One region of the Cupriavidus sp. SW-Y-13 genome, then DNA from elsewhere that is predicted to be linked to it. Evidence: riboswitches for the same ligand, from Rfam matches in the RefSeq annotation. Region 1 holds a riboswitch; the other holds the start of a gene.
What was found. A riboswitch is a leader RNA that binds a small molecule or an ion and turns the genes downstream of it on or off. The one in region 1 is predicted to bind glycine.

Region 1 (3,822 bases):
GGATCAGTTTCTTGTCGGTGGTACTCAACTGCTCCTGCACGAGTCCGAAGCAGTCGTCCGAATCCATGATCGAGAATTGCGGCTTCAGGCCCACATGCTCGGCTTCCATGCGCAGAATTTGCACGCCGAGCGAGTGAAACGTACAAACGGTCAGCTGCTTGAGTGGAATACGCTTCCCTTCGCGCGTGGTCTTTCCCTCCATGAGCTTGCTGATGCGCTCCTGCATCTCCTTGGCCGCCTTGTTCGTGAACGTGACGGCAGCAATGTGACGCGGCTCGAACCCCTTGTCCTCGATCAGATGCGCAATTTTCTGCGTGATCACGCGCGTCTTGCCGGAACCCGCCCCGGCCAGCACAAGGCAAGGGCCGTCCAGATAGCGAACGGCTTCGGATTGCGCGGCGTTGAGTCCGTGGGTCATGGGGCGGGAAGAGGAAAGCGGGGACGAGAACCGGGAAGGGCGGAAATGCCGAACTCGGCACGCGGTCAGCCACGCGCCGAAGGCGACGATGCTACCACGCGGCAAGGTGGCTGACAGGGCCTGTCGGAGGGTGTCCGACGGCACCCGTTTCACGCTGGTAACAATCGTAAATCGGGCGGGCCCTGCCTGGTGACGGGGCATGGAGTTTGCCTCTCTCCCGTACGGCCGAGCAGGTTGGCAGTCACAACGGTGCACGGCAAACCTTCCGGATATCGGAACGTATCGGAATCCATTCGAATCAAGGAGCCAATCATGAACACCCTTCGCACGCTCTCGAAAGTCGCGCTGATCGGCGCTACGCTGGTCGGCTTTGCCGGTTGCGCGGACATGACGCCGAAGCAACGGAATACCGCCATCGGCGCCGGTGCGGGCGCGCTCGGCGGCGCGGTGCTGACCAACGGCAGCGCCTTGGGTACGATCGGCGGCGCGGCTGCCGGTGGCGTCATCGGCAATGTCGTAACCAAGGACAACCGCTGACCGAACGGGGGGACCGCAGCGCGCGACGGGACGGTTTGACAAAGCCAGACCGCTCCCGTACATTCACGCGCATCTGACCGGGAGAGCGCGCATCACGCATTGCGCCGCCGAAGGGGAATCACCCGAAAACTCTCAGGCACCATGGACCGGTCGGATCGGCATGCAACATGCACACGATGCATGCCGCACTCTGGAGAGCGACATCCGCCGCAGCTGGAAGGCCGGCGAGCATGTCCACCGAAGGGGCGCACGGAGCCACGGCTTCGTAATCTCTCAGGTATCGAGGACAGAGGGGTCATCCGCCGCAGCGGACTGGTTGCACATTGGTGCGGCCGGCATGCGGCGGGTGACCCTTTTTTCGTTTTCGAATTGCCCGAGGATATCCATGACGCTCCAGGCCACGCCCCTCAACGCCATTCATCGCGCCCTCGGCGCCCGCATGGTCGATTTTGGCGGTTGGGACATGCCGGTCAACTACGGCTCCCAGATCGAGGAACACAACGCAGTCCGCTCGGACGCCGGCATGTTCGACGTCTCGCACATGTGCGTGGTCGATCTCCATGGCGCGAACACCCGCACCTTCCTGCGCGGCCTGCTGGCCAACAACGTCGACAAGCTCCAGACACCGGGCAAGGCCCTGTATTCCTGCATGCTCGACGAGAAAGGCGGTGTCATCGACGACCTGATCGTCTACTTCTTTGCCGAGGATTATTTCCGGCTCGTGGTCAATGCGAGCACGGCCGTCGGCGATATCGAATGGATCCGTTCGCGCAACAGCGAGACCGGCAGCGGCGTGACTATCAACCCGCGCCGTGGTGACGTGGCACCAGCAGGGTTCAGCGCACTGGCCATCGTCGCCGTGCAGGGTCCGAACGCACGCGCCAAAGTCTATGCAGCCTTCCCCTCCACCCAGCCCGCCGATGCCCTCAAGCCATTCAACGCGCTGGTCGTGCAGGACCCGGCCATGGGCGAACTGATGGTGGCGCGCACGGGCTATACCGGCGAAGACGGCTTCGAACTGGTGGTGCCGGCCGAGAACGTCGCCGGTATCTGGGAAAAACTCGTGGCAGCCGGTGTGAAGCCTGCCGGCCTGGGCGCACGCGACACCCTGCGCCTGGAAGCCGGCATGAACCTGTACGGCCAGGACATGGACATCCATACGTCGCCGCTCGACGCCGGGCTGTCGTGGACGGTCGATCTGCAAAGCGAACGCGACTTCACCGGCAAGGCTGCGCTGACCGCTGGCGGCCAGAAACGCGCGTTCCTGGGCCTGATCCTGCGCGACAAGGGCGGCGTGCTGCGCGCGCACCAGAAAGTCGTCACCGCATCCGGCGACGGCGAAATCACCAGCGGCACATTCAGCCCGTCGCTGTCCCAGTCCATTGCCTTTGCCAGTCTGCCGAAGGACATCGTGCCGGGTGCGGAAGTCCAGGTAGAGATCCGCGACCGCAAACTGACCGCGACTGTGGTTAAACTGCCGTTTGTGCGCAATGGCAAGGCACTCGTGAGCTGAGGCATCGGCCCCCGCTTCACACCAACGGTCGCCCTTCCACCCGTTCCGCTCGAGCCCACATGCCGCGGGCGGGTGAATGAAACAAGAAACACACTGTATCCCGGAGAACCCTCATGAATTTCCCCGCTGACCTGAAGTACACCGAGTCGCACGAATGGGTGCGCGTCGAAGCCGACGGCACGCTGACCATCGGCATCACCGACCACGCACAAGACGCGCTGGGCGACATCGTTTTCCTGGAACTGCCCGAAGTGGGCAAGTCGGTTGGCGCAGGCGACGCGCTGGCCGTGGTGGAGTCCGTGAAGGCGGCTTCCGACATCTACGCCCCGGTGGCCGGCGAAGTCATCGCCATTAACGACGCGGCTTCGGCATCGCCGGAATCGGTCAATGCCAACGCCTTCGACGCGTGGCTGTTCAAGATCAAGCCGGCCAACGGCGACGATGTGAACGGCCTGATGAACGTCGACGCCTACAAGGCCAGCGTCGGCGCCTGATCGCGCTGATTGTCCGATGCCGCGCGTGGCGGCAGGCTGACCACCTGCCCCGCGCGCTCCACGAGATTTCCTTGCCATGAACGCCCCGTTTCCCATGAACGCTGCCGCCCAAGCTGCACGGCCCACGCTGGCCGAACTGGAGGCGCGCGACGCCTTCGCCGCCCGCCATATCGGGCCCGATACCGCCGAACAGCAGCACATGCTCAAGCTGCTCGGTTTCCACAGCACCGCCGCGCTGATCGATGCCGTGGTGCCTGCCGCCATCCGTCGCCGCGATGGCATGTCGCTGGGCGAATTCACCGCCCCGCTGACCGAGGAAGCCGCGCTGGCCAAGCTGCGCGGCCTGGCCAGCAAGAACCGCGTGCTCAAGAGCTTCATCGGGCAGGGGTACTACAACACGCTCACGCCCGGGGTCATCCTGCGCAACGTGTTTGAAAACCCGGCGTGGTACACCGCCTACACCCCGTACCAGCCTGAGATCTCGCAGGGCCGTCTCGAAGCCCTGCTGAACTTCCAGCAGATGCTGACGGACCTGACCGGCATGGACATCGCCAATGCGTCGATGCTGGACGAAGGCACCGCCGCCGCCGAAGCCATGACGCTGCTGCAGCGCGTCAACAAGCATGCATCGAACACGTTCTTCGTGGCCGACGACGTGCTGCCGCAGACGCTGGAAGTGGTACGCACCCGCGCCGAGCCGATGGGCATCGAAATCAAGGTTGGCCCCGCAGCCGAAGCCGCGAAGGCGGAGGCGTTCGGCGTGCTGCTGCAGTACCCTGGCGTGAACGGCGACGTGGCCGACTACCGCGCGATTGCCGAAGCCGTGCATGCCTCCGGCGCGCGCGTGGTAGCCGCCGCCG
Region 2 (3,822 bases), on a different contig from region 1:
CCACGCAGTGGAACGCGGTGCTGGACGCGCCTGGCGAAACGCCCCATTACATCCCGGAGGGTGCCCAGTTCGAGTTGTCGGTAGAGCCGGTCGTCCGCATGGACGGCAAGACCATCGGCAGGCTGGTGTTCCTGCACGATATCAGCCGCTATCAATCGCGTGAGCTGGCGCTGACGACGCAACTGTCGCGCGTGCAGGCGGACCTCGACATCGATGCACTGACGGGCATCCCGAACCGGCGGTTTTTCCAGCGCGAGTCTCTGGCAGCCGTCACCCGCGCGTACGAACGTGGCCAGGAACTTGGGTTGCTGATTCTCGATGTGGACTTGTTCAAGCAGTTCAACGATCAGTATGGGCATCCCGTGGGCGACGAATGCCTGCGGCAGGTGGCATCGGCACTGAACGGCGTGCTGCGCGACGACCAGTTCTGCGCGCGCCTGGGCGGCGAGGAGTTCGCCGTGGTGCTGCCGAATTCGAACGTGGACGAGACACGCAGTGTTGCCCGCGGGCTGGTGGCATCGGTGCGAGACCTTGGCATTCCGCACAACGGCACGCCAGTGCAGCCCTTCGTGACGATCAGTGTGGGCGCCGTCTGCACACTGCCGGAGGCGCCTCGCCTGGAGCCACTGCTGCACCGCGCCGACAGCGCGATGTACCGCGCCAAGCGCGCGGGGCGTAACCGGTATGTGCTCGACGGCAGCCTGTCCCTCGGCGTGCAAAACACCGGATTGTGACCATCGCGCGAAAAGGGCTTGCAAATTGCCAAGTCTTCTGTAGAATTCGCGGCTCGCATCGACGCAGCAATGCAGCGATACGAAGCCCAGATGGCGGAATTGGTAGACGCACTAGGTTCAGGTCCTAGCGGTGGCAACACTGTGGAGGTTCGAGTCCTCTTCTGGGCACCAATTCAGATAAACCCTCGCTCGTAAGAGCGGGGGTTTTTCATTTGTGCGCCCCAAATGCTGTTGGTTTGCTCCCCTCTCCCATGAAATGGGAGAGGGGCGGGGGAGAGGGCCGGAGGCTCTGCTTGCCGACCACGTAGCAATTTGTACCTCCAGCCCTCTCCCCCAACCCCTCTCCCGCCATGCGGGAGAGGGGAGCACACCATCAGGCGATTCAGGCAACCGCACTACCCCCCACCTCGCCCCCAGCCACCACCACCTCAGCCCCAGCCCCCCGCACCACATCTCCCACCATCTCGGCCGTCACCGCTGACAGCGTCCATCCCAGATGCCCATGCCCCGTGTTGTAAAACACATTGGCCGCATGACCCCTGCCCACGCGCGGCATCATGTTCGGCATCATCGGGCGCAGCCCGGCCCAGGGCACGACGCTGCGTGTGCTCACCGCAGGAAAACATGCGTGCACCCAGTCGATCAGCGGACGAATGCGATCGGCGCGGATATCGCGATTGATGCCATTGAACTCCGCCGTGCCCGCCACCCGAAAACGATCGACACCCAGCCGGCTAGTGACCAGTTTGGTTTCATCATCGAGCAGGCTCACAACAGGCGCGCCGGCCTGGCTCTCGGCATCGTTCAGGTTGACCGTGATCGAGTAACCCTTCACCGGATAGATGTTGACGCGATCGCCAAGCTGCTGCGCAAAGGTGCGGCTCGCCACGCCAGCGCACACCACGATGCCGTCGAACTCGCGCGATGAGGGCAGACCGTCTTCGGCGGATACCACGGTGACGCGTCGGCCTGTGGTCGATAGCGTGCGCACGTCCTGGTTGTATAGCGTAGTCACGCCCAGCCGCTGCACGGCCGCCGCGAGCCCACTGGTGAACTTGTGGATATCGCCGGTGGCATCGCTCTCGGTGTAGTACCCACCGTAGAACTTGCCGGCCAGCGTCGGCTCGATATCGCGCATCTCCGCAGGCGTGACCGCGCGCCGCTCCAGTCCGCCTTCGGCCAGCAGCGTCGACACGCGCCCGGCATGATCGAACCCCGACTTGTTGCGATAGATATGCAGGATGCCGCGCCGCTTCAGATCGAAATCGATACCTTCCGCATCCGCCCAGGCAAACAGGTGCTGGCGTGCGGCAATGGCAAGCCGCGCCGTCTCCACGGTGTTGCTGCGATAGTGCGGCATCGACGCGATGAACTCGGCGAACCAGCTCAACTTGTGCCACGTAGGGCGCGGGTTGACCAGCAGCGGCGCATCGTTGCGGAGCATCCACTTCACACCCTTAACGAGCGTGGACCAGTGCGTCCAGACTTCGGCGTTCGATGCCGATAGCTGTCCGCCATTGGCGAACGATGTCTCCATGGCCGCATAGCGATGGCGTTCGAAGAGCGTGACGGAGAATCCGCGCTTGGCGAGGGCGTAAGCGGTCGTGACGCCGGTAATACCGCCGCCGATCACTGCAATGGTTTTCATGAGAAGGTCGCGAGGACGTCAAGGGATGGCAGTCCACCGCGCCCCATGCGCGGATAGACGCCCCCTCTGTCCTTGACCTGAGAGATTCGCGCGGCGCCGGTCGCGGAGGACGGCACACATCGCTTGCTCCTTCGGTACCAGCGGCCGACGTGAGAGCCGTGGTTCTTCAGAGTGCATTGGCGATATCGGTCCTTTTGCCTGAGAGTTTCCGGGGCGGTTGCTCCTTCGGCGCCGTGCTGCCTGTCGGATCGAGTCGGACTGGCACGGGCTCTCCCGATATCACGGGACAACGTGAGGCACTATGCCACAGGTTTTAAGATTTCGGCTATGTCCATTGAGCGATATCAACGATCCGAGGCGCGACGCTTGCGGCCGGTGAGCATCGCCGCTATGAGGTTCTCGCGCAGCTTGAGGCTCATGGCGATGGCCGCGATTACGTGGACGACGACCAGCCCGAGCAGCGTGTTCGACATCCATCGATGGATGTCGATGGGCCAGTCCTCGCCCCAGAACGGATCGAGCCGGGACATCCATCCCGTGACGGCGAGGCCAAGGATCAGCGCCCACATGGCGAGCATCATCACGGCGCCGAGCGGCGTGTGGCTGAGATGGCGCGGCGCGCGGCCACGCAGCAATGCCCGGGCATAGAGCAGCACGCCAGCCGGACGCGGCAGCCAGGCACCAAAGCGCGCGTGCTCGGTGCCGACAAATCCCCAGAGAATCCGAAACAGTACCAATCCGGCCGCCACATAGCCCAGCACACGGTGCAGGCGGTCGCCGGAGTCATCGAAGATATCGAACAGGACGATGGCCGCCACGCTCCAGTGCGTGAAGCGGACGGCCAGATCCCATACGGCGAGCGTATCGGACCGCTCCATGCGATCCGCCGGCGTGGACATGCTTACTTCTCGATTTCCGATTTCACGATGTCGAGCGTCTTCGTGTCGAAATAAATCTCGGCCTTCTTGCCGTCCTTGGTGGTGCCGTAGATCTCGTAGCAGTTGCCGTCCACCTTGAACTTCTTGATGTTGTAGCCCTGGGCCGCGATCTTGGCCTTGGCGTCAGCCTCCGGCATCCATTCGGCCTTGGGGTGCTTGGCGCAGTTGGCGCCAGCGAACGCTGCCGAGGAGAATAGGCCAGCGAGGGCAAAGGCTGCGAACTTGTACATGAATGACTCCTCCGATTTACCCATTCGGGCGATGTCTCGCATCGTATTCTGGAATGAGACACGTTTCATGTCATCGCTTTCCCGGTGGACGGCATGCGCCGAGTACATCGCTCGCTACTGTGAATGTCACCCCGATGTCATCGTCCCGTAATGTCCACACTAAGAGCGTGGACTTCATCATTGTTCGTAGTGTGGGACAATCGCCCGCCGGGCTAGGGTTTTCCCGGAGAAATACTACGAATAAGGTGTCAGATGAAAACGAGCGACTGGAA

Region 2: linked by a shared signal. The riboswitch ahead of GA566_RS26515 (D-amino acid dehydrogenase) and the one ahead of gcvT (glycine cleavage system aminomethyltransferase GcvT) in region 1 are both predicted to bind glycine.

What each region holds. Positions count from the first base shown of each region.
Region 1 is NZ_WHLX01000001.1:3,416,786-3,420,607, forward strand. It holds gene GA566_RS15370 (UvrD-helicase domain-containing protein) at 1-418, opposite strand, end outside; gene GA566_RS15375 (glycine zipper 2TM domain-containing protein) at 731-955, shown strand; glycine riboswitch at 1,024-1,114, shown strand; glycine riboswitch at 1,136-1,255, shown strand; gene gcvT (glycine cleavage system aminomethyltransferase GcvT) at 1,341-2,468, shown strand; gene gcvH (glycine cleavage system protein GcvH) at 2,582-2,962, shown strand; gene gcvP (aminomethyl-transferring glycine dehydrogenase) at 3,039-3,822, shown strand, end outside.
Region 2 is NZ_WHLX01000002.1:2,470,424-2,474,245, forward strand. It holds gene GA566_RS26505 (diguanylate cyclase domain-containing protein) at 1-734, shown strand, start outside; tRNA gene GA566_RS26510 (tRNA-Leu) at 819-905, shown strand; gene GA566_RS26515 (D-amino acid dehydrogenase) at 1,117-2,382, opposite strand; glycine riboswitch at 2,559-2,668, opposite strand; gene GA566_RS26520 (cytochrome b/b6 domain-containing protein) at 2,727-3,281, opposite strand; gene GA566_RS26525 (PepSY domain-containing protein) at 3,284-3,550, opposite strand; gene GA566_RS26530 (LysR family transcriptional regulator) at 3,803-3,822, shown strand, end outside.